Regions from separate parts of the Lentibacillus sp. genome, predicted to be linked through region 2. Evidence: a T-box and tRNA genes for the amino acid it is inferred to sense, from the RefSeq annotation. Region 2 holds a T-box; the other holds one or more tRNA genes.
The links. A T-box is a leader RNA that pairs with one kind of tRNA and senses whether it is charged. The one in region 2 lies ahead of VK097_RS09230 (valine--tRNA ligase), so its partner is inferred to be a tRNA-Val.
Positions count from the first base shown of each region.

Region 1 (15,591 bases), on a different contig from region 2:
TTGCCGTTCGCGGTTTGTCGACAGGAGACTATGGGAAACAGGGGAAAATGAAGCTCATGGTCCGGGAAGCTGCCACCGGATTAATTAACGGATTAGTTTGTGGTACCTTGTTAACAACGATTGTGTATTTCTGGCAAGATGACTTTTTCCTTGGACTGCTGGTTGGGTTGTCGATTATGGCAACATTGGTGATTGCGACCTTGGCGGGTGCTTTTGTCCCGATTTTGATGGATAGACTGAAAATTGATCCAGCTGTTGCTTCAGGGCCATTTATTACGACCATCAATGATATTATTTCAATCCTGATTTACTTCGGGCTGGCAACAGCTTTTATGCAATACCTGGTATAGATTCTGACTCATGTTCAATCCGGAAATTACCTGACTCGGCGTTTCTGCCACTTTAACTTCTGGTAGCTGACCTCTGGCATTTAATTAGGCATACACACATTTTATAACTGGTTCATATAATAGGTTGACGAATGGATTATCCCGCTTTAACAGGCAGTAAGCTTCAGCTGAAAAAACTGACTGTAAAGGTATAATTCTTTTAACTGCCATTCAGCAGGGAAAAAGCGCCCCCCACTGAATGAAGTTTCACTTTTCCCCGCATTTAACGGTCAGTAATCCGCCAGAAAACGGCGGCTAACTGACCCTAAATGCCCGATTCTGTTCAACTAACATTCAGTGGGGAAAAGGCGCCCCACTGAATGAAGTTTCACTTTATAAAGGAGTGTATGCTAAATGGGAGACCATAAAAGTGCTAATAGTCCGTTGCTTTACATTCAACAGCCTGGCATGAAGACCCCAAGGGCATCGATGCAAAGCCATTACATGACACCGAAAAAAAAACGTGCGGATAAAATACAAGCCAATCATAAAAGCAGAACACGCCCGGTGAGCCGGAATTACTTTAAGAGACAAGATGACACCGATGAAAACGGGGAGGATATGGAATCCCCAGAAGTGGGTTCCAGTCAGGAGGATGGCCGTCAGGAACGGAAAAGATTTAAAGACATGACATTAGAGGAGCGCATCGATTACTTCCTGAACGCACCTAAGCATGCTCCTGTCATGCGGTGTGAGGTGAAGACAGAGGGACGGAACTACCGAGGTACAATTGTCGATTATCAGGATAACAATGTGTATATGCGTGTTGGCAAACGGACAACACCAACGGCAATACCGTTTGATACGATTAACGAAATACGGCTGCTTGGATTTTAGTGCTGAACGATGGTAATCCACAACCAAAAAAAGGTGCTCCGAAAGAAACGGAGCACCTTTTTAACAATGCATTTTCATTTAGTTGAACGCATTTACCGCCGGCAAGCATGTGACATGGCAGAAGCAGTTTAAGTCGACTGTTATGCAGATACCGGTAGCACACAAATGCTTGGTGTATTGATCAATAGGATTTTTCGGGCAGTTGTCATCATCATGAGGGTCTCTCAACAGTTCGACAACGGCACAGCAATCATCATCTACTTTCTTAACCCGGAAGTAAAAGCTAGATGTCATTTCACCTATATCATCCGGGTTTGCACCGAATCCTTGGAATGGTTTGCAACTATCTTTGCAGTAGAGGATGACTGGTACAGTGTCAAGACCATTTCCTGCATCTGTTTCACCCAGCAAATCACTTATTGACTGCTCGCAGCTGGTCGAACAGCAATTTTCGATAACATCGTTTTGTGCCTCTACGATTTCCCGTAAAATATCGCAGACACAGTTTCCGGTGTGATGATCCTTTCCACAACCCATGAATTATTACCCCTTTCGTGTGTTATTGACTTGGTGTCCCTAATAAGATATGTGTCACTGGGTATATGGTGTGGGCACTCGTCTGCATAACGCAGATATTTCTGAAGTCGGATATCAAAAGCTTTCCGTTAAAACAGCTGATTCGTTGCCAGCACCGGATTTACACTACATTGAAAAGAATCTTTCGTTGTTTTTGGGACATCTGTCTATACCTTATGACATAAAGAACATAGACTAATAACGACCATAATTCAAATTCATTAAGGAGTGTTCATGTGATGTCAGAGCATAAAAAAGTCATTCATGTAAAAGATTTGGTGATTAAAGCTGATAATGTTCACATAGAGCCAAGACGTCCCCGAAGAGATCCATTTTTTGGCCCTTGGATGAGGAGAGATGCGGAAGCGCATGAAGAATCAATCGATAAACATGATAGCCAACATGAGGAAAGCCCCGAAGACAATCGGGGTCGAGGACCAGCTTCCTGGATTTAAATCGTAACGGGTGAGGGCAGCTGTATGGCTGTCTTTTTCTTTAGCTGGCGTGTTTTTAAAAAGTGATGTTTTTAGGAGGAGGCTGAGATGTGGATGATCGATTAATCCGGACACTGCAAGTCATTGAAAAGCACTTGGACAAAAATGAGAAGTGGTTTCAATACCCGGAGAAAAAAATGCACGCAATCAATGCATCAATTCAAGCCTGGGACAAGGAATTTAAGCACGGCATTGCAACATTTGAAAAAATAATGGATGAATTTGCAAAAATAATGGAATAATTTTTAGTATAATAGGTTATAGATTAGTAGAATACAAATGGTGTGTAAGGGAGGCGTTAGGATGGGTTACATTTTACCGGTCAATCATCATCAATATTATGATTATCAAAGACGGACCATTAAGGAAAAAGCGGATCCATTTTACATTGAGCGGCCATATAAAACGATGCTGAGAACAGAGTATCATGATATCTATTCAAATCAGTCGGCAATACTGCCGGGTAACCATCCCGGTTTAAAGCTGAGCACACCCAAGACGCCAACGCCTGACAAACTATATGCCGAATTGACTGGGAAAGGCCGTCATTTCCGGAGAAGCGTTTAGAGTAAAGAACGATGTAAAAGAAGGGGAACTGTTGAATTCGTGTGACAGTTCCCTTTCAAATTTGTCTGCAATTTCTAATCTTTATTATGGTAGAGCATAACAAACAATTTTTGCTGATTTTCCTGCCATTCAGCGTAGAAAACATCTTCAACAGCTGAGATATTTTGTTTGTGGAGTTCATCCGCCAGCCATTGTTTTGTCAGTTTCGCCTCTTTTAGATTGTCCCACACTATTTCACCGTCATTAATGAGCGTTGTTCCTATCTTAACAGGTGTTGGTGAAACATTGAGGTCTGAATTGGTTGGTGTTTGGTATTCCGGTTTTTTTAAGATTGAAATGGTGCCATCGGTTTCAAGAACAGCGTACGCCACTTCTTCAAGGGAGAACACATTCTTGGATCGGAGCAGGTGCTGAAGCTGGTTGATATCCAGCGCATTCTTTTTAATGACATCATACATGAGATGCCCTTTATGAATAACGATAGCAGGCTGACCTTCCAGCAAAGCACGGGACCCTTTGAATTTTTGGGTGAGAATTTCTGTAATGTATAATAATAAGCCCCATACAAAGACCAAAAAGGCAATTTCCGGTATGCCGGATTTTTTTTCAAACAAGGCATTACCGACAAGTTCACCTAAAATGACAGCAGAAATAAAATCAAATGGGGTTAACGAAGAAATTTGTGTTTTCCCAAGTACTTTGACTAAAACGAACAAGGCAAAAAATCCAAAGATTGCATCGGCAAGCATCAGCAAATACTCATTCAATGGCTATTCCCCCCTAATGATACTTCTTTTAGCATAACCACCCATTCGAAATAACATGCAAAAAGGGGGGTGAATGGACGAAAAGAGGGCACCCCGGCACAAAACAGGATACCCTCTTATGATAATGCTTTTGTCATGGTGACGTGCGGGATTCCCGCATCCATAAATTCGTCTGATATAACTTCATAACCCAATCTTTGATAAAAGCGGGTGGCATGCGTCTGGGCATTTAGTTTAGCTTTTTGAAAACCTTCTTTTCTTATGACATCTTCCATTACCTGAATCAATTCGGAACCGTGGGATCTCCCGCGGTGGTCTTTCAGGACACAGATCCGTTCAAGTTTACCATAGTCTTCAGTGAAACGGATGCGTGAGGCTGCGATTGGCACGTCTTTTTCATATCCGATCAAGTGGGTGGCTGCTTCATCGAACTCGTCTATCTCAACCTCAGGCGGTACATTTTGTTCATGCACAAACACTGTCGTCCGCACGTCATAGGCTTGTTCTTTTTCTTCAGGTGTTTCAACCGTTTTGATAATCATACAAATTCCTTGCCAAAAACAAATGATTCATAAACAGTCCATATGTCATTATCCAGCTGATACACCAGGTGAAAACGGTCAATGGTGTCCTCAAACTGTATATCTTTCATACGAAGGCTGCCGTAGACGTCGGAATGCTCATCCTCTGACAGTTTTTGCGCTAGGGTAATATGCGGTACATAGGAATAAGTTTGATTTTCAGGAAATTTACCAGTTTGCATTTTTTCAGCCATGTCAAATAATTCCTGACGTGGGTTCACTTTTAAATAAATGGTGTTGGTGACTGGTGCGAATGTGCTCACCTTATTGATGTTCAGACTAAATGGTTCCATGTCATTTGCGATATGCTTCAACTCTGTTATCAGCTCGGCGATTTTAGCATCGTCCGCCTCAAAAGCTTCTTTCAGCGTCAGATGTGGCGGAATTAATGCATAATGCGGGTCATAGCGTTTACGGTATGAATTTATTTCATCTTGAACCGGTTTTGATGGAAAAATGACAATTCCATATTTCATTTGATAACCTCCTTATTTTATTGCTATTGCTTTGGTTGTTCAAAAAGGACGGTAAAAATCAACAATGGTGACAGTAGACCTTCAACTCAATACCGAGACGTCTTGTGGTGGACACAGTAATTATCCTTTGAAAGTCAGGCTGTTCAAACTGCGCAACCTCGTACTTTCAACACACAGGACGTTGCATTGTCAGCGAGCCCTTTTTACCTTCCTTTTTGAACACGGACTTTTAAGTATACCTTCTATTATAACAAAAAATGAAATGAATAGGAAAGTTAAATTTTAAAATATTTTAAATTGGGCTGAATATCCTAGTGAATGCCCGTTTTAAATCATTTTGCCAATACTTCCAGGTGTGCCGGCCATCCTGGAGCTCATGATAGGTGTAATCCGTGTTTTTTTCTTGCAGCAATCTGTGCAATTCACGGTTGGGCGTCAAAAAGTCTGACTTGTCTCCATCTGTCGTATCAACGGCCGTCTCGGCAGTACCGATTGTATGGTAAATCGTAATCGAGTGAATATCTTTAGCCATCTGAGCAGCCTGTTTCACCGTTTGATCGACATAGGGGGACTGCATGATCACTTTGCCAAATGTATTCGGGTACGTTAAAGCGGTCATCAATGCCAGTGTTCCGGCCAATGAATCACCAATCAAAGCGCGTGTTTGCCCCATGTGGTAAGTGGGGAATAAGTCATCCAAAAACGGTACAGCTTCATGTACGAGAAATTTTCTGTATGAATGGTGCTGGCTGCCATCCGGATGGTATTTATTTTTCCGGTCATATTTATCCCGGTAATGGATTCCGACCAGAATCGTGTTGGCCATATCCCCGTTATCATGCAGGCGATCGGACCATGTCGCGGTACGACCAAGCTGATAGTAATCATCGCCATCCTGCATAATGCCTATTTGATATTTATAGAGCGGCGAAAACGTTTCTGGCTGATAAATTTTCAGTGTCATTGTTTCGTTCAAATAGTGGCTGTCAATTTGTTTTTCAATCATTTTTCCCTTTCGTCCGATAATGCACACCCCCTTTTTATCCTGCACGTAAATGGTGCTAAGCTCAATTCATCATGACGTTTATACCCACATTACCAGTCCACCACGCTTTACAGGATATTCTATGCGTTGTTCTTCAGCTGGCCTTTATACAAATTGTAATAATGACCCTGCCGAGCAATTAATGCCTGGTGCGATCCTTCCTCAATAATTTCACCGTTTTCCAGCATGATAATTTTGTCCGCTTCCTGAATCGTGTTGAGCCGGTGGGCGATAACAAAGCTGGTTCTATCATGCATCAGTCGTTTGAGCGCATCCTGGATCTTTAATTCGGTCACGGTATCAATATTACTTGTTGCTTCATCCAGAATAAGAATCGATGGATCTGCCAATATTGCCCGGGCAATGGTGATCAGCTGTTTTTGACCCTGGCTGATGCCACTGCCGGATTGGTCGAGAACCGTGTCATAGCCATAAGGCAGACGCTCAATAAAGTCATGTGCATTTGCGTCTTTGGCAGCCTTGATAATGGCCTCATCTGTCGCATCAAGTCTGCCGTAACGGATATTTTCCCGTATCGTGGCATGAAAAAGAAATGCATCCTGTAGGACAAATGCCATAAATTTTCGCAGATTGCTTCGTTTAATGTCTTTTAAATCAACCCCGTCCAAGGTGATGGCGCCGCTGTCATAGTTGTAAAATCGGGAAATCAGATTAATAATGGTTGTTTTTCCGGCACCCGTATGTCCGACAAAGGCAACCATCTGTCCGGGGTAAGCCGTAAAACTGATCGCTTTTAAGATCGGTGTTTCCTCATAAGCAAAGGAGACATGGTCAAATTTAAGAAGGCCTTCAGTCGTTTCGAGTTCCTGAGCCGTTCTTTCGTCCGTTTCTTCCTGTTCTTCATCAATGATATTAAAGACACGCTCGGCACCGGCGACTGCTGAGAGTAAATTATTGAACTGGTTCGTTAGTTCATTGAGCGGCCGGGTGAACTGCCGGGCATACTCGGTAAAGATGACAATCACACCAACGGTAACGATCTCATGAACAGCCAGAATACCGCCGGCAAGCCCGATCAGCCCAAAGCTTAAAAAGTTCAGCATATTCATGACTTTGGGAATGAAACCGGTAAAGGTCTGGGCCCAGAATCCGGAATGCTGCAGATTTTCATTGCGTTCCTGAAACGCACGTATCACACGTTTTTCCTGGGAAAATGTTTTGATGACGTGCTGGCCGGAAACCGTTTCTTCCACATAGCCGTTCAGTTCACCCAAATGCTGCTGCTGCAGTTTGTACAATGGGCCGGTTCTTCTTGTGATCCAACGAATCGCCATGAACATGACAGGAATGATGGCCATCGTGATCACCGTCAAAAAGGGGCTTAGTGCCAGCATGACCACAACCGTTCCGATAAGCGTCAGGATACTGGCGAAAATCTGGATGACGGATTGATTCAGTGTATTGTTGATATTATCAATATCGTTGGTGATCCGGCTCATCAGTTCGCCATGCTGACGTTTATCAAAGAACGCAATCGGCAGCCGGTGGAATTGCTGGAATAACTCTTGCCGCAGTAAATAGACCGTGTTTTGAGCAATCCCGACCATCCAATAGTTTTGGAGGAACACGGATAACGAATGGAACACGTAAATGATAAACAGCCAGATGAGCAGCATACCAAGCCCTGATGCTTCCTGGCTCACGATGAAATCATCGATCGCCATCCCGACCATAAACGGACCGGCCAGACTCATCGCTGAACTCAGAAGTACCATCAGAATGACAAGAAAGAGCATGCCTTTTTGCCGTGCCAAGTACGACCAGATACGTTTTACTGTGCCGGCTGTATTGCGGGCGCGGTCGGTTTTATCCTGTTCTTGCCGGCGGCGGAGTTCATCGATTGGTATTTTGTTGTACTGAAAAGGCCGTTTAAATGGTTCTGTCCGCATACGTATACTCCTCTCCAAACTGCGAAGCGACAATCCGCCGGTAAAGCGCTGAACCATGAAGCAGCTCATCATGTTTACCGATTGCCAGTGTTTCGCCATCATTCAGCAGCAAAATCCGATCGCTACTCATAGCTGTTGATACTTTTTGCGTAATAATCAATGTTGTACAGTTATAATTCCGGATAGCTTCAAGCAGCCTTGACTCCGTAGCAAGATCAAGCGCACTCGTACTGTCATCAAGCATCAGAATCTTCGGCTGCCGGATCAGTGCCCTGGCAATGGAGATGCGCTGTTTTTGCCCGCCGGATAAATTGACACCTTTCTGTCCGATTTTGGTGTTGTATTCATCCGGCAGTTCCATGATCGTCTCATGAATTTGGGCGTCTTGTGCAGCTTTGATAACATCGTCTTGGGAAGCATTCTCTTTTCCCCAGGCGATATTGTCGGTAACAGTACCGGTGAACAGGAGCGGGTTTTGTGGGACATAGCCGATACTAAGGCGCAAGTTTTCCAATTTGTAAGCATTGATTGGCCGATCATCGATATAAATGTTACCTTCATTGGCATCATATAAATGCGGAATCAGCTGGAAAAGGGATGTTTTTCCCGATCCGGTTGCGCCCATTACCGCCAGCTTTTCACCTTGATGAACGGTAAAGGAAACGGATTTCAATGCAAACGCCGGCATGTTTGGATAGGCAAAGGATACATTGTCAAATGTTATTTTGCCACGCTTTACGGCTGTTTTGTCATCGTCACCAGCGTTGTCAATAGGAACCGTTTTAACCCGGAGTACCTCCCCAAGCCGTTCAGCTGATGCCTTGGCTCGGGATAACCCCATAATAATAAATGTGAACATTGAAATTGACATGGCCACACGCATCGCATAATTAACAATGGCGACGACATCGCCGGTATTGGTATCTCCTGTCATGGCGAGTGTGTTGCCGTGCCAGATGATAAAAATAAGACTCATATTCATGACAAATAATAAAATCGGCATGGACGCCTCAATAAAGCGAAATGTTTTCCGCATCATGTTGGCCAGATTTTCGTTCGCATCTTTGAACCGGTTTTCTTCGTGATTCCGCCGTAAAAATGCTTTGATCAGCCTTATTCCAGCAAGATTCTCCTGCATGACCTGATTGACGTTATCAACATTGCGCTGTACCCGATCGAACAACCGCGTCGCGATTTTCAGCGTCCATAAAATGAACCCGACCAGAAGCGGTACCGTCACTAGAAAAATTAAAGCAAGCCGCGGACTGACGATAAACGACATCACCACCCCGCCAATGGCAATAAGCGGTGCTTTCGCCATTATCCGGAGCGCCATGAATATCGTGTTCTGCAACTGGCGGACATCATTGGAAAACCGGGTAACAAGCCCCGAAGTCGGATACTGATTCAGATTGGCAAACGAAAAATCTTGTATTTTATGAAAAAGCTGTTTTCGGATATCATAGGCAAACCCAAGCCCTGTGTGTGCGGCATAAAATGAATTGAAAATCCCGGCGATAAATGCCATGAAAGCCATTGCGATCATGATGCCGCCCCACATGATGATATTATTGATATCCTGATTCACAACCCCATCATTAATCACCTTTCCGAGAAATAATGGCAGCAACAGCTCGACGATCAGTTCAATCAATGTCAGCGTGTAAGCTGCCATGATAGGAATTTTGTATGGTTTCAGAAAGGAAAAAACATGCTTCAAGCTGGTGACCTCCGATGTCATTTTGGCAATTGTCCCATTATTATTATAAAGGCAAAACGTTGATAAGCCAAGAATATATTTCGGAAACAGAAATATTTCTTCCTACCTTAAATCGCTTGTTTTTGCTGCCGCAGCCTCCAAATTGTGAACACTTCAGACGGGAGATGGTGAGCTTCAGCCGAATGCTCTGGTGGCCAATACGGGAACTTATATTTGTACAGAACAAGCAGATAATATAACTAAAGTCATTGCAAAGGTGAGGTCAACAAATGCTTTTGTTCATTGGAAAAATAGTTCTTTTATATTTCATAACGATTATTATCATCCGGTCGATGGGAAAATCAGCTTTTGCCCAATTGACAGCACATGATTTGGCGGGAATCTTTTTTGTGATTACACTGGCGACAGGTCCGGTCGTTACAGAGAATCTTGTATACACCGTAACCGGTCTGGTGGTTGTCGGTATTGTGCATATCGGATTTTCCAGGCTTATGCTGTTTAACGGATTAAACAGGATTTTTGTCGGCAAACCAACGATTGTCATTAAACATGGAAAATTTGTACGGAAAAATTTAAAAAGGTCACAGTTTACACTTTCTGAACTATTATCAGAAGTGCGGGAAAAGGGCTACCCGGATATATCGTTAATCGATTATGCGATCATCGAGCCTAATGGCGGCATAAGCATTGTTCCGCAACAGAGTATCGCTCCTGTTACACCGAAACAATTGGAGATTGAAACATCCTATCATGGGCTTCCGATAGCAGTGATCATCGAAGGTAAAATCCAGCAGCAAAATTTGCAGCTTATCAATAAGAATGAACAATGGCTGCGTCAAGAGCTTGCTGATGCCGGCTATCCTGATCGTCGTCAGATTTTCTATGCGGCAGTTCGAGATGATGATTATTCGCTGATCATTGATACAGGAAAGGGAAGTATGGGTGAAGGGTGAAACAATTTTTTGCCCTATTGACAGGTAAAAAATAAAAAAAGATTGACAAGACATGATCATTTGTTTTATAGTAATACTTGTCGATAATTTCATATGAAACATGATTCCGTAGCTCAGCAGGGAGAGCGCCACCTTGACAGGGTGGAGGTCGGTGGTTCGAGCCCACTCGGAATCATCATTTAAAAAATCTGTATCCCTTTAATATGAAAGGGTACAGATTTTTTGTATCATCCGTTAGAATGCGGATCCCGCTATTATTCCTTTTCTTTCTGGTCTTTCAGCTCCTGAATTTCTTTTTCCATACGGTCCAAACGTTCAATGATTGGTTGTAAAGACTCCTGAAGCATCACGCGCAATCGGTCTGCCTTTTCATTATCCATGATTTAATCCCTCCACATTTTGATGTGTTTTACAGTTAATATTAACCCATCACCCTAAATGATAATACTAAAAAGTGGTTTTGAATGTGCCATAAATCACGATTATATCAAAGACTACTGCTGTGATTTGCCGCTTGTGGCTAGTGGACGATTATTAAAAACTGCAAATGTGATGCATGATCAACACAGGTGAACAATGATTCATAGGTCATCTTTGAATTTCTATGAATCATTCAGGACCATTTTGAATACTGTTCAATTCTCTGTCTGAGGAACCAATCGGACTTAACTTTTGATAAAAAAAGTCGCTTTACAGCTGAATTGGTTGTAAAGCGACTTTTAAAAATTAGTATCAGGATGTAGCTACACCACTCTTGGCAGGCGATGTATTTCGTATTAAATAATCAAATGCGCCTAAAGCAGCTGTTGCACCATGCCCCATGGAAATGATGATCTGTTTATAGGCACTGTCTGTACAGTCGCCTGCAGCAAAAATGCCTGGTACACTTGTTGCACCTTTTTTATCGACAACAATTTCACCGGTTTTTATACGCTCAATCGAATCGTCGAGCCACTCCGTATTTGGTACGAGACCAATCTGAACAAAGACGCCTTCCAATTCAATATGGCGCGTTTCCTCTGTTTCACGGTCTATGTAAGTAATACCGTTGACTGTCTCGTCTCCGTTAATTTCTGTTGTTTGAGCGCTGGTGATAACTGTAACATTCGGGAGACTGTATAGACGATATTGAAGTACAGAATCAGCTTTTAATTCCGGCGAAAATTCAAGAACGGTGACATGCTTAACAACTCCGGCAAGATCAATCGCTGCTTCGGTACCAGAGTTTCCGCCGCCAATAACAGCCACATGTTTCCCTTCAAACAATGGCGCATCACAGTGTGGACAATAGGCAACCCCTTTATTTTTAAATTCCTTTTCGCCCGGAACCCCGATTTGGCGCCAGCGTGCACCTGTTGAAAGGATGGCTGTTTTACTTTGCAGAACTGCTCCATTTTCCAGTTCAACTTCAATGTAGTCAGCTTTCTTTTCAATGTTTGTTGCTTGCACCTGATCCATTACATCAACATTGTAATCATTTACATGGTCTCCAAGATTAGCTGCAAGTTTGGGCCCATCTGTCTGTTTGACACTGATGAAGTTCTCAATGGTATTTGTATCCAGAACCTGACCACCAACACGGTCAGTTAAGACGCCTGTACGAATGCCTTTACGTGCCGCATAAATGGCAGCACTGTTGCCCGCCGGGCCGCCACCTACAACAAGCACATCAAATGGATCTTTATCTTTAAATTCGGACGCATCAGGACCACTGCCTAATTCGGCAAGGATTTCGCCCAGTTCCATACGTCCGCTGCCCCATTCTTCGCCGTTTAAGAAGATTGTCGGCACACCCATGATATTTTTGCTGTCCACTTCATCTTTAAAAGCGCTGCCTTCAATCATGGTATGTGAAATACGAGGGTTCAGCACACTCATGATGTTTAATGCCTGAACAACAACAGGGCAGTTATGACAGCTCAGACTGACATACGTTTCAAAATGACAATTGTCCTCAATCGCTTTAATCCGGTCAATGACGCTCTGCTCCACTTTTGGTGGTCGTCCGCTCACTTGGATAAGTGCCATAACTAATGACGTAAATTCATGACCCAAAGGAACACCGGCAAATGTGATACCGGTATCTTCGCCTGCACGGTTCACACTGAAGCTTGGTGTTCGTTTTAATTCTGTTTTTTCAATTTTAATTTTGGAAGAGATGGATGCCAACTCATCCACCAGTTCCAGCATTTGTTTGGATACATCATCTGAGCCGGCACTGACTTTAAGAACGATGTCACCTTCCAATAGCTGAAGATATTGTTCTAATTGTGATTTGATATCCTTATCCAGCATGATTTATCGAACTCCTTAAATTTTACCTACAAGATCGAGGCTTGGCTTAAGCGTTTCGTCCCCTTCTTGCCATTTAGCGGGGCAAACTTCACCAGGGTTTTTGCGAACGTATTGTGCCGCTTTAACTTTATCGATAAGTGTGCTTGCGTCACGGCCGATGCCATCAGCGTTAATTTCAGCAGCCTGAATGACACCATCAGGGTCAATGATGAATGTGCCGCGGTCCGCTACCCCTTTTTCTTCAATCAGCACGTCGAAGCTGCGGGAAATTTCGTGAGATGGGTCCCCAATCATCGTATATGTAATTTTGCTGATTGCTTCTGAATGATCATGCCATGCTTTATGAACGAAATGACTGTCTGTGGATACAGAGTAAACTTCTACTCCAAGCTCCTGCAGTTTAGCGTATTGATTTTGCAGGTCTTCAAGTTCTGTTGGGCAAACGAATGAAAAGTCTGCCGGATAAAAGCAAACGACACTCCAGTGACCTTTCAAATCTTCTTCAGTCACCTCAATAAAATCATCGCCTTCTCTGAAAGCTTGTGCTTTAAATGGTGCTACTTCTTTTCCAATTAACGACATTTTATTTCCTCCTCATTTCTTTATAACAATGGTCATATCATATATATCTTTACATATTATTGATTAATTGACATCGTGTAAAATGTAATATTTTGTTAACTTTGTCGTTAAATTAGTATTGACGCAGAAGTTCTATATTATTCCAATATTAACTTATTTATTTGGTAGGGATTCATGCAGAGTTCATAATTGATTTGGTTCTATTAAAGGTTCATTAAATCATATTAATTTGATATAAAATGCCCCCAAAACCCATTTTCATACGATTATAGTTAAAAGAGCACCGATTCACTTTCAAAAAATATAGTCGGTTTCACTCCTATAATCGAAAAAAATACGCATTTGGGGGCATTGCTTTAAAAAAGCGGCATAAATGATTGCTTGGAGCGGGGACTCATTCGGGTATAGGCATCCTAATAAAATACACGATTAAAAAGGGATTCAGGCGCTTTGTGTCGAATATAAGTGCAAGGATTTTTATGGATTCGCTTAAAACCCTTGCACTTGGAGACGACTGACATCTATAAAATGATGGAAAACCAAGGACGCCCCGCTGAATGAAGTTTCACTGATATAAAGGGATAGCGGGTAATTACTTGATGGAGGCGATAATGTGTCAGCAATTACGGGCTTTATATGTGATGAAAGTTATTTCTGGCATCAGATGGGGAATGGCGCTTTGAATAAGCGGTCCGGCGGGTGGATTCAGGCGGATACCCATGCGGAGAATCCGGAAACGAAGCGCCGTATTAAAAATTTGCTTGAGCGTTCCAAGTATATGGATGAATTGCACCAGATTGCACCAAGATCGGCAACCCGTGAGGAAATTGCCATGAATCACAGTACGACATATATTGACCGGATTAAGGAATTGAGTGATGCGGGCGGTGGTGATGCAGGTGTTCATGCGATTGTCGGGCCGGATTCTTATGAAATTGCCCTGAAGTCTGCAGGTGGTGTGCTGACGTCAGTCGATGCCGTCATGGAGGAACGTGTTCAAAACGCATATGCCCTTGTGCGGCCGCCTGGTCACCATGCTGAACCTGAAGAGGGGATGGGCTTTTGTCTGTTTAACAATGTGGCCATTGCAGCCAAATATGCGCGCAAGAAATATGGACTGAAGCGTATCCTGATTCTTGATTGGGATGTTCACCATGGCAACGGAACAGAGACCGCTTTTGAAGGTGATTCTGACGTATTGTTTATCTCCGTTCATCAGGAAAATATTTTCCCGAAAGATCGTGGTGCCATAACATACACTGGAAAAGGTCATGGCGAGGGGTATAATGTCAACATTGAACTGCCGGCCGGGACGGGGGATGAAGGTTATCGTTATACGTTTGATCATTTAATAGTGCCGATCATTGAACAGTATGAACCGGAATTGATTTTTGTTTCAGCCGGACAGGACGCAAGCCGGTTTGATCCAATTGGACGGATGCTGTTGACGGCGGACGGTTATTTTCAAATGAGCAAGCATATCAGAAGACTCGCTGATAAACATAGCAATGGCCGGTTAATTGCCTGTCATGAGGGCGGGTACAGTACAGCATATGCTCCCTTTTGCACATTGCGGGTAATTGAAGCATTACGCGGGAAGTACAGTCAGGTGGATGACCCGTTTGACCTTGGCTTTCATGAAGGACCGATTTATCCGCATCAAAAAGAATCCGTTCAACGTGCTGTGGACATCCAATCATCTTATTGGAACTTGAAATAGGCAACCAAATGTTTTCGCAGACCGGACAGTTTCCATATCAACCGGAATTCGGATATATCGACTAATTTTCAACCGGGTGCTAGGGATATCAACCAATTTTAAATTTATTGCCCAAATTACCGGTATATCAGCCAATCGCCAAGTATATCTGCCAAGCAAACGCTGATTCCACCCAAATGCAGCAGTCTGAAAATGCCAGCAGCAAAAATCGTTCAACCTGTTTTATAGTATGTTATAATATGACTATTTAACTGTAGAAATTTAATGTGGAAAAGGAGACGAAATGTTGAAGATCGGAATTGATAAGATAGGCTTTTACGCACCACATTTATATGTTGATATGACCAAACTGGCTGACCGTAGAAACGTGGACCCGGATAAATTTACAATTGGTATCGGGCAGGATAAGATGGCGGTTGCCCCGATCACCCAGGATGCGGTCACACTGGCGGCAAATGCAGCACTGGGAATTTTGGATGAGCAGGATAAAAATGACATAGATTTTGTTATTTTCGGGACGGAAACAGGGGTCGATAGTTCCAAGTCAGCTGCTGTTTACGTCCATGAGCTTCTTGGATTGAACCCGTATGCCCGGGCGATTGAGGTTAAACAGGCGTGCTATGGAGCAACGGCAGGCATTCAAATGGCTAAAGCCCATATTGCCATGAACCCGGAGAGC
Region 1 is NZ_DATGTT010000031.1:56,490-72,080, forward strand. Features, by position in the region: gene mgtE (magnesium transporter) at 1-350, shown strand, start outside; gene VK097_RS04785 (CotO family spore coat protein) at 744-1,226, shown strand; gene VK097_RS04790 (CotY/CotZ family spore coat protein) at 1,305-1,763, opposite strand; gene VK097_RS04795 (hypothetical protein) at 2,042-2,257, shown strand; gene VK097_RS04800 (hypothetical protein) at 2,347-2,538, shown strand; gene VK097_RS04805 (hypothetical protein) at 2,600-2,863, shown strand; gene VK097_RS04810 (DUF421 domain-containing protein) at 2,938-3,630, opposite strand; gene VK097_RS04815 (GNAT family N-acetyltransferase) at 3,747-4,172, opposite strand; gene VK097_RS04820 (YjcG family protein) at 4,169-4,687, opposite strand; gene VK097_RS04825 (alpha/beta hydrolase) at 4,980-5,711, opposite strand; gene VK097_RS04830 (ABC transporter ATP-binding protein) at 5,813-7,642, opposite strand; gene VK097_RS04835 (ABC transporter ATP-binding protein) at 7,623-9,362, opposite strand; gene VK097_RS04840 (DUF421 domain-containing protein) at 9,632-10,315, shown strand; tRNA gene VK097_RS04845 (tRNA-Val) at 10,418-10,490, shown strand; gene VK097_RS04850 (hypothetical protein) at 10,570-10,695, opposite strand; gene ahpF (alkyl hydroperoxide reductase subunit F) at 11,048-12,613, opposite strand; gene ahpC (alkyl hydroperoxide reductase subunit C) at 12,626-13,192, opposite strand; gene VK097_RS04865 (class II histone deacetylase) at 13,806-14,912, shown strand; gene VK097_RS04870 (hydroxymethylglutaryl-CoA synthase) at 15,199-15,591, shown strand, end outside.
Region 1: it encodes a tRNA-Val, which carries the amino acid that the T-box ahead of VK097_RS09230 (valine--tRNA ligase) is inferred to sense. The anticodon was not compared.

Region 2 (15,591 bases):
TCCTGTACGCGACTGAAGCTTTGGAACTTCCTTGGAGTGCTACAGGTTCACCATTGTTGGATGCTTTGATCACTTCATCATCATCAATTACAATTCCAAGCAGGTCGACAGAGAGTATTTGAATGATATCATCTATATCCAGCATATCACCATTTTTCATCATATGGTTCCGGATGCGGTTGATAACCATTTTTGGCGGTTCAATATTCTCGTTTTCCAGCAAACCGACAATGCGGTCAGCATCCCTGACGCTGGACTTTTCCGGAGTTGTGATGACAATTGCTTTATCAGCACCGGCAACCGCATTTTGAAATCCTTGCTCTATGCCTGCCGGGCAATCAATAATAATATAATCATAGGTTTGTTTCAATTCCTGAAGAATTTTTTTCATCCCGTCCATTGTTACGGATGATTTATCACTCGTCTGTGCTGCGGGTAAAAGTGCCAGATCCTCAAATCGTTTATCTTTGATCAGAGCCTGTCCAAGTTTACAGCGTTCCTCAATCACATCCACAATATCATAAATGATCCGATTCTCCAGACCCATAATGACATCAAGATTACGCAAGCCAATATCCGTATCAATCAGGCAAACTTTTTTCTCCATAAGCGCCAAGGCTGTACCAATGTTTGCAGTTGTGGTCGATTTACCTACTCCGCCTTTACCGGACGTAATGACTATTGCTTCACCCATTCAGTATTCTCCTTTCAAACCCGCTTATATCTTTTCGTTTATGTGAAAGAACCTGGAGACGATCTATGATTATTTTATCCTGTTTTTCATCAATGAGGCCGCATTCCATATAAACACCTTCCGTTTCGTAGTCAGGCGCTCGGCTGATATAATCTGCTATTCTGAGCTGGCTCGGTTTCATGTAGGAGGCGGCGATGACAGCTTTCCGGTCTCCGTGTGCTCCGGCATGGGCAACACCCAGCAGATTTCCCATGATAAACACATTTCCTGTCGCTATAACTTTACCGCCGGGATTTACATCTCCGATTAACAACAGATCGCCGGCATTTTCCAATACCTGTCCAGAGCGTACAACTCTATTAATCACCTTCATGTCGCTGTCTTCTTTCCATCTAATAGCTTCATCCCGATGGATAACATTGGAATCGAAAAGCTCAATGGAAAAGCGCTTTTTGTCGCCAATCAACTCCCGCAGCTGCTGTTTTTGCTGATCATTAATATACCGGTTTCCCAGTTTTACAGTCACCGGTACGACCGGATCATCCTTTTTCGGGTTATATTCTGAAAGCTTATCAGCAAGCTCGTCCATTACCCCATCAAATGATTCACGATCATCAATGAATAATGTCAGTCCGTCTTTAGTACCTTTAATTGTAATTGTTTGGTTCTCTTCACGCACCTTGTATTCACCTCAATAATTCTGCCTGACATCAAACACGTTTAAAATTTCGTACTGCCTGATAACTGTTCCTCTTTCCATTTGACAAGCCGTTTTACGAAAAATGGATATAAAACGAGCAGAAATAAAATGTTAGCAATGATGGTTGGTGTCAGCCTTTCAATTAAATAATCCTTCCAGACGAAATCAGCTATCCCTGTAATGGAAAAAACAAAATTGACAAAAACCTCTACAACTATTAGTCCTGCCGTACCAAGCAATATCGTCACAAAAAAATTGGCGTGTAATGTTTTAGTCAGCCCGTGTACAACATAGACACCAAGTGCATAGCTGAACATGTATACACCTAAAATTCCGGTATAGACAACATCTGTCAAAAGTCCAAATAAAAATCCGTAAAAAACAGAAAAATATGTGTTTTCCCGGTCATAAAATATCGCAACCAGAATAAGAAATATGAAAACCCAGTGGGATACGAAATCCAGATCACCTTTTAGAAGCGGCGTCGGCAATATATCCAGTGCGACACCTTCCATAATCAGCAGAAGAAAAAGTATCAGCGGAATCAGCAATCGTCTCATTACGACCCATCCTCCCCGTTTTCTTCTGACTCATTATCATCCGGCTGCGGCCGCTCTGCTACAATTACATTATTGATATCATACATATCGACCAATGGCTCAACAAAGGCAGTGCGGGTCAGCCCATACTGATCCGGCTTAACTTCTTTGACCTCTCCGATTTTCAGGCCCGCAGGAAAAACACCGCCCATACCGGAAGATAAGACCAATTCCCCTTCTTTCAAGTCTTTGTCCGATTCCTCAATGATTCTGAACAGCAAGTGGTCTGATTCTTTGTCATATCCCTCAATCATTCCGAAAACATCATCGCCTTTATCCCTGGAGATTTTAGCGGATATCCGGTTGAACTTATCAAATCCGGTCAGCAATTTCACCGATGATGTGAATTTTGACGGTGTCTCTACTTTTCCGACCATACCTTTAGCTGTAATGACGGCCATATTCTCTTCGACACCATCCTGAGTCCCTTTGTTAATGGTTACCTGTTCAATCCACCGCTCGGTTGAACGGGAGATAACAGTTGCCTGAATCGGATTATACTCATGGATTGATTCGGTTTTATCCAATGTATTCCGCAGCTCGGCATTGTCCTCTTTCAATTCCTGTACTTCATACTGAAGACTTTTAAATTCCGCTATTTTATTACGCAATATCTTATTTTCCTCGTAAGTATCCGTGATATCATCAATGTTTTTAAAAATACCTGTAACGTAATCAACCGGTGTGTGTATTAAATTTTGTACCCATCCAACTGTATCTTTAATGAATTGTTCGGCGGTTGTCTCTTCATCCCTGTCCTGTAATGAATAGCCGATCAGTGCCACAAGAATAATAAAACCAATTAAAAGGATAAATAGTCTTTTTTTTTGTAAGAGCCTCATGTGAACACCTGCTTACTCGACAGTAGGACGGGAAGATACATTCGGATGGGAACGGAAATGGCGAATGTATTCCAAAGATTTGCCTGTACCGATGGCCACACTCTCCAGAGGATCATCTGTAACAAAAACAGGCATTTTCGTCTCATCGCTGATTATTTTATCCAGGTTTTTTAAAAGGGATCCCCCGCCTGATAATACAATTCCACGGTCCATAATATCGGCGGCTAGTTCCGGGGGTGTTGTTTCCAATGTATCCTTAACGGCTTCTACAATATCTTCAACAGTGTCATTTAAAGAATCCGCAATCTCCCTGGCTGTAATCGTTATTGTTTTCGGAAGACCGGTCAGCAAATCACGGCCCCGGATATCCATTTCGACATCTTCCTTAACTTCTCCGGCGACGCCGATATCCATTTTAATTGACTCGGCAGAGCGCTCACCAATCATCAAATTATAATGCTTGCGGATATAATTTGTAACCGATTCATCCATATTATCGCCCGCTGTTCGAATCGAACGGCTGGTTACAATGCCGCCGAGTGAAATGACAGCAACTTCGGTCGTGCCGCCGCCAATGTCCACAATCATACTGCCTGTCGGTTCCCAAACAGGCAGACCCGCTCCAATGGCTGATGCAAAAGGTTCAGCAATTGGATAAGCTTCTTTGGCACCTGCTTGTTTTGTTGCATCAACAACAGCACGTTCCTCCACCATAGTAATTCCTGAAGGTACACATATCATAACATTTGGCTTTTTGGCAAAAAGTGATCGTCTGCTCATCGCCTGTTTAATAAAAAATTTCATCATAACAGCAGTTGTATCATAATCAGCAATGACGCCGTCTTTCATCGGACGCACAACTGATATATTACCGGGGGTCCGGCCAATCATATTTCTGGCAGACTTCCCAACTGATTCAATTTCACGTGTCTCAATATTCTTCGCGACAACAGTCGGTTCCCGTACAACAACACCCTTCCCCTTCACAAAAACAAGTGTGTTGGCTGTCCCCAGATCAATGCCTAAATCCTGTGACAAACTGAATCTTCCCAAAAAAATCTTCCTTTCCCAATTAGCAATTCATTTGCTGGCTGTAAACGAAGTTAAGTAGCTATCATCTTTTATCTTATGTTTTATAGGAGTTGTTCAAAAAGTTCGGTGGAAATACCACATCGAATGTCTTCATTGGCTTGTTTTTCCACACCTTGGAAAAGAAAAACCACTAACTCTTGCGTGCGGTATATTTCAGGGCAGTTTTATTTATGCTCGAGAGTAGGCCACTTTGAACTTTTGATTTTATTCTCCTTTTTGAACAGGCACTTATAATCAATTGATTCCTAATCCATTATTTTAAACATCTTTTAATGGAAAGTAAATATTCACATTTAGTTAAAGCAAATAAAAGCGCCAATCTCAAGTAAACATTAGAAACTGGCGCTGTCCGAATTACGTCTATTCAATTATACGAAAAAAATAAAAAAATAGATAGTGTTTATAGATAACCTTTTTCTTTAAGTGAAATAAATTTCCTGTCACCGATCACCAAATGGTCCAATAATTCGATGCCAATCATTTTCCCTGATTCCACCAGACGTCTTGTTACATGGATATCTTCCTGGGAAGGCGCGGGATCTCCGGAAGGGTGGTTATGTGCACAGATAATGGAAGCAGCCGAACGTTTGACAGCTTCCCTGTATATTTCACGCGGATGTACAATCGAGGCATTCAAACTTCCGATAAAGATAGTTTGGCTGTGGATAACCTGGTTTTTGGTGTTCAAAAATAATACAACAAAGTGCTCCTGGTTAAGCGTCCGCATATCTTCCATAACATAGTCCGCCCCATCTTCAGGCGAGCGAATTACATAACGATCGTCAGGCTTGTACTGATTCATTCGTTTTCCCAATTCCAAAGCCGACAGCAACAATACGCCTTTGGCAGTTCCAATCCCTTTAATTGAAGTCAATTCTTCAATAGTCGCATCTTTCAATAAGTTTAATCCTTCAAAATGCATTAAAACCCGATTCGATAAGACCATTACTGACTCTTTCCTCGTCCCACTGCCAATCAGAATAGCAAGCAGTTCCTGATTGGACAAATGACTCGGTCCAAATTTAAGCAAACGCTCCCGGGGGCGATCCTCTTTTGGGACATCTTTTATCATAATCGGCGATGAACTCATTCACAGTCCTCCCTATGGTAAGATAGATTTATCGTAACTGTTCCTCTCCATAGGGACAACTTTATAAAAAAATACTTTAACAGGAGCCTTGATCCTTATAATTGAAAAATCTCCTGACAGAAATTCAACTTTCCAGCTATACCGGATTAATAAAATACAAAATTGCCCATTTTTACGCAACATGCACTGCGTTTATTCATTGTGATATCAACTGACTAAACTGTTCCCACAGTTTCAGCAAAATCACCTGTTCCTGCCATTTATCCGTCTGTCCCATCGCTTGATGCTGTTCATTTAACGCTTTAGCAATGCCGGAGATGGATTCGGTGTTCTCCGGAACCGCATCAATAACTTCCGCCCAGGCATCCTTTGAGAGGTGGTTGCCGCTGCTGACGGAATCAACTGCTTCCTTCCACTGCTGCTCATACATTTGAAGCCATTCTTTTTCGTTATCTGGTAATGTGATTTCGTTCGTTTCTGTTTGCCATTCCTTAACATAAACTTCTATTCCATTGTCAGCGAGGCCGGTTGCCGTTTGTTCCGCTTGTTGCTCAGAAGTGCTTATTCCGGATAAAACGAAATAAAAAGCCCCATTTTCCCAGACCATAGCAGAAAAACCTGCATCCTGGACAGTTGCTGCCATTTCCTCAGCGTTTGCTTGTTCACTGAATTTACCTGCCTGTACCACATAGGCACTGAGTGCATCTATTGCAGTAGCATCAGCTGATTCAGCATTAGCCATGCTGTTTTCTTTATCGGCTGCCGCTGAAGAGGAGGAACTGTCCTGCTGAGTTATATTGCGATTGATATCCACAAACATATTAAGCATGAAGAAACCCAGAAATGCCCCAATGATAACCGCAGATATGGAAGCAATTAAAAATGGTTTAGCCCTCTTTAATTTGGATTTTCGTTTGTAGTTGATTTTTTTGTTGCGATCCTTTTTACCATCCTCATTCTCCTGTCTGACATATTCAGGTATATTGGAATTCTCCAGTGAGGCTGCATGCTCATCGTTGGATTCTTTAATAGAATGTTGTTTGTTTGTGTTTCCGGCTTTCTTTTTCAATTTTGTTTTTTTACCATTCATCCATACGTCTACCTTTTTATTTTGACCCACCCATTTTCCCTCCATATATGAGTTTGTTCAACTCTAGCATATGGACGGTAAAAAGTAAGACGATTATTGTCACTCTTTCAAAAAAACTTTCAACATAATACAACAAAAGGCTCTTTTCGTAAATTTTGTAACTAATTTAACTGTGGGATCTCACCGAGGCCTTTCCTCCCGCAGCTCCGTGTTTTTCCTGCGCTAACATGGCGTTGATTGAAGCGGAGGACAGTTGATTTCTGCGATAAAGCAGGCAGCTGAAATCTGAGCAGGAAGCGGTTTTGCTTCCGAGGAAGCTGAAGCGTTGCCCGCGGAAAGCAATTGCCCGAAGCGAAAATCAACCCTGTCACTATGTCGCAGTTTATGTATTCTGTACCAACAACATCAATCTTGAACAAGAACTCCACCATTCAAATATTGGCAAGTGAAGTTCGCCGCAGTGAATCATATCAATTATCGCAGCTCCAAACGTCAGAAACGTAATTCTTTACCATAGCTATAAAATGTAATGAACCGGTTATAAAATAAAAGGCGTCTTTCCGTTCAAAATTGATTTGTCTGAGGGTCTGCCGCCAGTCACTTTGGAATTTGGCATGCCGGCTCTTGCTGAAATTCTGGAGCTGTTCAATTCCCGCAGCCCGCGGGTGATTAAATGTCGTCAATGTAACAGAAGAAAAATAAGGTTCCAGTTTTTCAAGCATTCGTTTTAAATCTTTATCCTTAAATGCGGCAAAAATCAAATGCTTTTCCGCATGGCCAAAGCTTGTTTCAAGCGTCTCCGTAAAAGCCTGCACACCGGCCGGGTTATGGGCTCCGTCCAGTATAATTGCCGGTCTGTCATAAATTTGTTCAAATCTGCCAGGGATCCGGGTAGCTTTCAGGCCATTCAAGCAATTGTCCCGGTGCAAATCGAATCCTTTATCGTTAAGAAGTACAAGGGCCATTATTGCCAAAGAAGCATTTCTTACTTGATGAATACCTGCTGCCTGTAATCCCGCTTCCATGCTGATATCGGAATCCATATGCCATTGAAATGTCTGGTTATGTCCCTTGACGCCGGTGATTTTATATTGAAACGATTCACCTGCCAGATAAAGTGGGGCACCTTTCCTCTTTGCCTCTGCAGCAATGACCGAGGTAGCTTTTCCAGTCATTTCCCCGGCAATAATTGGTTTGTTTTCCTTTATAATTCCGGCTTTATGATACGCAATCGACTCAATATTTTTCCCGAGAAAATCCATATGATCCCACGAGACATTTGTTATAATGGACAAAATGGGGTTGAAACAATTCGTTGTGTCTTCCCTGCCCCCCATACCGGTTTCAACTAAAACAATATCCGTGTGGTCGGCAAAATATAAGAACGCAATCACAGTTATGATTTCGAATTCAGTCGGATGATTTTGCTCTTTGTCAAGCTGGAGTACAAATGGATAAATTTTATTAAGGTAATGAATGAAAATCTTTTCCGGAATCCGGGCATCATCAAGCAAAATATGACCGGTTAACCCTTCGAGACTCGGTGAATTAAAAACACCGACCGTGTATCCGTTCGCCATAAGGGCATGGTTCAGATAGTGAATGGTTGAACCTTTGCCGTTGGTTCCTGCTGCATGAATGGCATTCATTTTTTTCTCTGGATGATTCAACAGGTCCAAAAGTTTATGTATACGTCCCAGCCCCGGTTTCATACCATGCTGTTTCCGGACATGGAAAAAAGCTTCGACTTGGCAAAATTGTTCGAACATCGTGCACACCGCTTTTCGTTTATTTTTTATCTAAACAGCATCATTATAGCAATAATTAAACACAATTTTAAATCAAGAAGGGAAGACAAGTATTGAAACTGAACGGCTGGATTATTTACAACGGCTACTTGCCGGGCAATAAGTTCCTTGACTTCGCCGAGTGGATTCAGCAAGCTGCAGCTAAACAGCGGATAGACACAAACATTTATAAAAATAATGAACTGCTTGGACTGCTGACTTCCGGATCAGTGAATTTGCTGGGCACAGGCAGAGACAGGCTGCCTGATTTTGTAGTTTTTGCCGATAAAGATACTTACCTGGCAAAACAGCTCGAATTATTGGGAATACGTGTATTCAACAGTTCGGAGACAATTGCTTTGAGTGATGACAAAATCGCCTCGTATCAGTCATTGGCATTAAACCATTTACCTGTCCCAAAGACGGTCATTGCCCCGAAATCGTTTCACAAAACGACAAAGAATCCCATCGATGACTATCAGGAAGCGATCAATATCCTCGGCTTCCCCATGATTATAAAGGAAGCATTCGGGTCCTTTGGCGAACAGGTACATCTTGTTGACACGAGAGATGAATTGGCTGAAAAAATAAGGCAGCTTCAAAGCCGTCCGTTTATGGTTCAGGAATTCATTTCCTCAAGCTATGGAAAAGACAAACGTCTGCACGTCGTCGGTGATGAAGTTGTTGCCGCTATGTCCCGTCATTCAGAAAATGATTTTCGGGCAAATGTTACAGCCGGGGGAAAGATGCAAGCGTACCACCCGTCTTCCGGGGAGAAAAGGATTGCTGTCACCGCTGCCAAAGCAATTGGCGCTGATTTCGCCGGCGTGGATTTATTAATTGGGTCTGACAACTCGCCAGTTATTTGCGAAATCAATTCGAACGCGCATATCCGTAATATGTTTGATTGCACCGGCATCAATGTTGCCGATTTTATAATAGACTATATCAAAAATGAAATACAGTAAGGGGACTGCTATGAACGGCTGGCTGATTTATAATAAAAATGATGCAGAACAAAACAGATCGTATATCAATTGGTTCCTTGAAGAAGCGCACCTGCAAAACGTATCACTGCGTTTTATTCTAAGAGAGGATTTAACGATTGGAGTTCTTGGCAGTGAACGTACAGTCAAGCTTGATAGCAAACCGTTGCCGTTACCTGATTTTGCTGTTATCCGAACGATTGATCCGCTTCTTAGCCGGCAGCTTGAATCTTTCGGTGTATCAGTGTATAACCCCGCTGAAACAGCTGCCATTTGTAACGACAAAGCACTGACACACTTTTATTTAAGCAAATTACCAATTCCGATGGCAGATACACTATTTATTTCAGAAAATACAAGCTTGCCCGAATCAGCCCCATTGCCTTTTCCGTTTGTGATTAAAGGGGCTTATGGCAGAGGCGGCAAGGAAGTTCTTCTGGTGAAAAGCATTCAGGAGTGGCAGGGCCTAAAAAAGAACCAGCCAAAGGGTGATCTGATTGTGCAATCAGCGGCAAATATTCAGCCCGGGAAAGACGTGCGCGTGTTTGTCATCGGTACAGAAGTGATTGGTGCAGTCCTGCGCGAGAACAAACATGATTTTCGGGCCAATTATAAACTGGGCGGCTCCGCTTCATGGTACACTCTAAAACCGCATGAAACAGTGCTGGTCAAACAAATCTGTGAATTTTTCCAGTTTGGATTGGCAGGCATTGACTTTCTGCTTGATCATGATGGACAGTTTGTTTTTAATGAGATAGAAGATGTAGTCGGATCGCGCACGTTAAGTGCCATAAGTGACATTAACATTTTAAAAAAATATGTGACATATATAAAAAGCGGACGTTCATGATTGTCATGAATGTCCGCTTTTACTGTTCAGGATTTTAATTCTTCAAGCCGAGCCTTAACTTTAGCCTGTTTTTCAAGATAATCTTTCTCTTTCTGTCTTTCCTCGTCAACAACATGTTCCGGTGCCTTATTGACAAAACCTTCATTCGCAAGCTTTTTCTGAACGCGTTCCACTTCTTTTGTCCATTTCGTCAATTCTTTTTCCAGCCGTTCGACTTCTTTATCAAAATCAATCAGCCCTTCAAGCGGAAGGAATAATTCTGCTCCCGTGACAACCGCTGACATTGCTTTTTCCGGTGTTTCCACGTCCGTTGAAATGATCAATTCGCTCGGATTGCAGAAACGCTCCAAATAACTGCGGTTGTTTTCAAGCTCCGATGCAATCACTTCATTTTTCGTTTTAATATACAGTTTAATTTGCTTGGACAATGGTGTATCCACCTCTGCCCGGATATTTCTGACCGATTTAATGATGGAGACCAGCCGTTTCATTTCGTTCGACGCTGACTCATCATGAAATTCCGGTCTTGCTTGCGGCCACTTGGAAACGGTGATGGAATCACCCTTATGAGGGAGCTGCTGCCAGATCTCTTCAGTAATGAACGGCATATAAGGGTGCAGCATCCGCATTGTCTGATCCAGTACATGGGCCAGGACCGACCGGGTCATTAATTTCTGTTCCTCATCATCACCATAAAGCGGCAGTTTTGCCATTTCGATGTACCAGTCACACAGTTCATCCCAGATGAAGTTGTATAAATGGCGCCCTGCTTCACCAAATTCATATTTGTTCGTATTTTTGGTCACGTGTTCAATCGTTTCGTTTAACCGGGTCAGGATCCACTTATCTGCAAGTGATTTTTCTTTGCTTAAATCAATATCTTCATAAGAGAAGTTTTCCATATTCATCAAGGAAAATCGGGAAGCATTCCAGACTTTATTGGCGAAATTCCATGTCGCTTCAACTTTCTCCCAATGGAAACGCAAATCCTGTCCCGGGGTTGATCCCGTCAGCAGGAAGTAACGCAATGAATCGGCTCCATACTGATCGATCACATCCATCGGGTCAACACCATTGCCAAGTGATTTGCTCATTTTCCTGCCTTCAGCATCACGGATCAGACCATGGATCAAAACATCTTTAAATGGCCGCTTGCCTGTAAATTGTTTGGACTGAAAAATCATCCGGGCAACCCAGAAAAAGATGATGTCATATCCGGTCACAAGTACATCTGTAGGGAAGTATCGCTTGAAATCTTTAGATCCTTCATCAGGCCAGCCCATTGTCGAGAAAGGCCATAATGCAGATGAGAACCATGTATCAAGTACATCCTCATCCTGTTCCCAGTTTTCAATATCGGCCGGTGCTTCCTTGCCGACATACAATTCACCTGTTTCTCTATGATACCAGGCCGGGATGCGGTGACCCCACCAGAGCTGTCTTGATATACACCAGTCACGAATATTTTCCATCCATTGCAAATATGTCCGTTCAAACCGGTCCGGCACAAAATTGACTTTACCCTCGCCTTCCTGCAATTCAATTGCAGCGTCTGCCAATGGCTGCATATTGACAAACCATTGTGTTGATAGGTATGGTTCCACAACAGCGCCGCTCCGCTCTGAATGACCGACCTGGTGAACATGGTCTTCAATCTCAAACAATACCCCCTGCTCCTGCAGGTCGTTCACAATTTGTCTGCGGCATTCGAATCGGTTCATCCTCTGATAGCGTCCGGCATTTTCATTCATTGAACCGTCTTCATTCATGACGAGAACACGTTCAAGATCATGACGGTTGCCGATCTCAAAATCATTCGGATCGTGTGCCGGTGTTATTTTTACCGCTCCGGAGCCCATTTCCATATCGACATATGAATCGGCTACAATTTCCAGCTCCCGGCCGATTATCGGCAGGATTACTGTTTCACCAATCAGATGCTGATAGCGTTCATCATCCGGATGGACCGCAACCGCTGTATCTCCAAGCATGGTTTCCGGCCGGGTTGTTGCGATTTCAATCGTTTCATCACTGTCTTTAATCGGATAGCGCATATGATAAAATTTACCCTGCACTTCCGCATATTCAACTTCAATATCGGAAAGGGCAGTTTTCGTGTCCGGATCCCAATTGATGATGTATTCGCCACGGTAAATCAGATCTTTTTCATACAGGCTCACGAATACTTCCCGGACGGCATCCGACAATCCTTCATCAAGGGTAAATCGTTCCCGCGAATAGTCCAGACCCAGACCTAATTTTTCCCATTGGGAGCGGATAAATTCAGCATATTCTTCCTTCCAGTCCCAGGAAACGCCCAAAAACTTTTCACGGCCAAGGGCGTGCCGGCTTTCACCTTGTTCTTTCAATTTTGCTTCGACTTTTGCCTGTGTAGCAATGCCCGCATGATCCATGCCTGGCAGCCACAGCACATCATAGCCCTGCATCCGTTTCATCCGTGAAATTGTATCCTGCATCGTTGTGTCCCATGCGTGGCCCAAATGCAGTCTGCCTGTCACATTTGGCGGCGGTATCACAATTGTAAACGGGTCTTTTTCTTCATCGCTTGTGGCTTCAAAAAATTTCCCTTCCACCCAAAATCGGTATCTGTTTTTTTCAATTTCATTGGGATTATATTTTGGTGACATCGTTGTTTTGTTCTCTTCAGTCACTGCGGGTTCCTCCTTCAATCTGATTATTATACAAACAAAAAATCCTTTCCATCCAAAAAAGGACGAAAAGGACTGGCTTCCGTGGTACCACCTTTGTTCATAGGCAGAATACACCTATGCACTCATAGCATGATAACGGCCAACAACCGGCATTCTTCTACTGAATTCAAAGAAGCAGCTTCATGGGAGACCTTCCAGAATCGTTTCCCAGGAAATTCCCACCGACATTCCCTCTCTTTTGGGGTAACAAATCTGTACTCTTCCCAATCATCGCAATTATTTATTGCTGTTATTTTACCGTTTTTGAATAACAAATTCAACTATTACAATAAGAATGGCACAAAACAGCCTGCCATATACATATTATATTACACGAAACTCAGAAAGAGGTGAACCCAAAATGGCGCGTTATTATCGATATAAGCTGCCGCCATGGGCACGAAACTGTATTATTGTCATTGAAAAAGTGACACTGCCGATACTGATTTTTCAATTAATCCGTACACTTCTTTTTCCAACGACCCTGGATGTCTTTTTGCTCGGGGCATTCACAGGACTGTTTATTGCATTTTATCTGGAATGGATTTAATCTTGAGACTCATTTTCAGTGCCATCATGTTCAGTCAGTTCTGTCCAGCGGAGCCCGAATTCCAGCCGCCGGAAAGCACGCTGCAGTAACTGAACATGTTTAACCATTGGTTGCTGGCCGGCATTCGTCATGTACTGATTGATTCGTGCTATGTAATCAGATGGATCCATTAAATAAATTGAAAGCAAGTATTGTTCAATCACGGTCAATGGGTTTTTATTCTTATATATAGTAAACAATTCTGCCAATTGTTCGCTCTGGCGGCCATAGTACTGTGCTTGTCTTTGCAACATTGCTGACAGATCAAACACAGCATTATCATATACTGCTTTTTCCCAATTAATAAGAAACGCATTGTGGGCATGAACAAAATGGGAGAGATCCGGATTGCCGTGTAAAAGACTGTAATTCCATTTTTGCTCATGTTCAAGCTCATCTTTCAATCGTTCAATATGGTGATTCAACTCAGCCAGAACTTTCACCAGCACATGGTAATGTGTACAAACCTGCAGTTCAAATGGTGACATAAACCTGTTCCGTTCAAATAACTCAACATAAGAAAGTAATTCATTCTGACATTCAGCACAATGTTTCTGATAACGTTTGAATTCCTGAATGATTGGTTCAGTATCAATCGATATTGATTGTTTCGTTCTCGCATGAACATTCCCGAGCACTTCATATATATTTGTGACGGCCCGTTCAAAGCTGGGATTCTTGTCAATTATCCATGGGGTTAAATAATAATAGAAATCCTCTGTTTTGACATATAATTGGGAGTGAACCGTTAGATAAACCGGAAGTATGGCTGATAAATCATAGGCGTATGCCTGATGATAAACCTGCTCCCAGCCTTGAACCGTATGTTCCGTCAATTTACTTTGTTTTAGGGCATACGTATTCTGCCCGTCATTTACTTTGTACAGCCTGCCTGATACTTGTTCTATCTGATATGGCGATAGCCCATATGCATTAACTATCTGCTCAATTGCTGCACACGTATCGATCACCACCTTTTACGGAAGCACAGATACCCCTTACCGCAAACAAGCAAGGGGTGTGCGACTACTATGAATTTTTCTTATATGGAATATATAGCAGTTGACCTCCTTCCAGCCCTTCTTCAGTCATCCGGTTTTGTTTTAACAGCTGGAGGGCGGATATTTCATACCGTTCTGCAATTGTTTCTACCGTATCATTGTCCTGCACGATGCACAAACGCATTTTAGTATATTGCTCTTCCTCATCATGTCTGAACATATCAGCCAAATAACGGACGTCCTCTGGTGATTCCGCTGAATCTGCAGGAGTTTCATCCTGATAAACGGAAAGTTCGGGGGAGTCCTCCGGGTTATCAGCATATTCCCCTTCTTCCACGGAGGTCTCATACTGTGGCGATTCCTGTTCATCATTTCCAAAGAATTCAGCAAGTGTCTGTGATTTTTTACTCTTCCACCAGACCCTGGCAGAGGAATGATCATCTTCAGCAGCCTCGTCTGCCTGCTCATCTTCAATTTGTTCATTTTCCTGAGACAGTACTGGAGGGTGTTCCTGATAAAATGCTTCGTCCGCTTCCGTATCCTCTTCTGATTCCTTTTTTATATCAAACTCAAATGTCTCGTCATTCCGTAACGGTAAAGCCAGTTCGTTTTCCTGTTCACTTTCAGACGTCTTTTCCGTCTCATCGCTTATGCCATGGATTTCAATTGTGGAGTTCAGCTTAAGCTGGTTCTGATTTGGTATTTCATAGTCAAAGGATTCAATACCGACTGTTATATCATCCAAGTCGGTTACACGATACGCCGGAACAGAGATTTCTACAGGAAAGCGATGTGTAAATTCTGCCTGGTCGTCATCCAGACCAACAACTTTCTCAACATATCGTTTCGAATGATAATCATCAAAATCCAACGCGCTCTCATCTTCTTCATGAGCTGATACTTCTCTTTGATAAGAGCCGCTGAGCTCGATGACACCCCTGATTGAAACATAGTCATTAAATGGCTGGATGGAAATATCCGGGTCCAGTGAAATTCCCGTCATTTCGCCAACTTCCTGTCCTTTTTCAAAATACAGCGATTCATTCAAATCAAAGCGAAATACTTCTTGTTCATTTCCCAAACGACTTCCTCCCTTCAACATATATTCCATATACTTATATGTCTCAGTTCAACTATATGACTCAAAATAGGAGGATATGCAAAATGTCTCCGGTTTTCACACTTCGCTTTCCGCATGCGTCCGATGGAGTCTGCGTGTACATGGGCTGTTCAGTGATTTTTTAATCCTTATCAGAATCAAAAAAGCAACAAACATTTTGAAAACAACCTACATAAAAAGCTATTCCGATTTGATCCGGAATAGCTTTTATACATTACTTCTCAATTTTTGAGAATGCTGTACGTACAGCCTGTATTGTTTTGTCGATATCTTCATCTGTGTGGGCGGTTGATAAAAATACTCCTTCAAATTGTGAAGGCGGCAAAAAGATACCTTCCTCTATCATAGCCCGATAGTATTGAGCGAAATAATCAACATTGGCATTTTGCGCTGTATCATAGTTTATGACAGGTTCATTCGTAAAGAAGAAACCGACCATT
Region 2 is NZ_DATGTT010000052.1:32,701-48,291, forward strand. Features, by position in the region: gene minD (septum site-determining protein MinD) at 1-694, opposite strand, end outside; gene minC (septum site-determining protein MinC) at 687-1,373, opposite strand; gene mreD (rod shape-determining protein MreD) at 1,415-1,954, opposite strand; gene mreC (rod shape-determining protein MreC) at 1,954-2,835, opposite strand; gene VK097_RS09200 (rod shape-determining protein) at 2,848-3,888, opposite strand; gene radC (RadC family protein) at 4,328-5,017, opposite strand; gene VK097_RS09210 (SPOR domain-containing protein) at 5,214-6,137, opposite strand; gene VK097_RS09215 (bifunctional folylpolyglutamate synthase/dihydrofolate synthase) at 6,578-7,876, opposite strand; gene VK097_RS09220 (ATP-grasp domain-containing protein) at 7,969-8,862, shown strand; gene VK097_RS09225 (ATP-grasp domain-containing protein) at 8,873-9,730, shown strand; gene VK097_RS09230 (valine--tRNA ligase) at 9,757-12,378, opposite strand; T-box leader at 12,458-12,682, opposite strand; gene VK097_RS09235 (YszA family small membrane protein) at 12,803-12,991, shown strand; gene VK097_RS09240 (hypothetical protein) at 12,988-14,001, opposite strand; gene spoVID (stage VI sporulation protein D) at 14,060-15,112, opposite strand; gene hemL (glutamate-1-semialdehyde 2,1-aminomutase) at 15,366-15,591, opposite strand, start outside.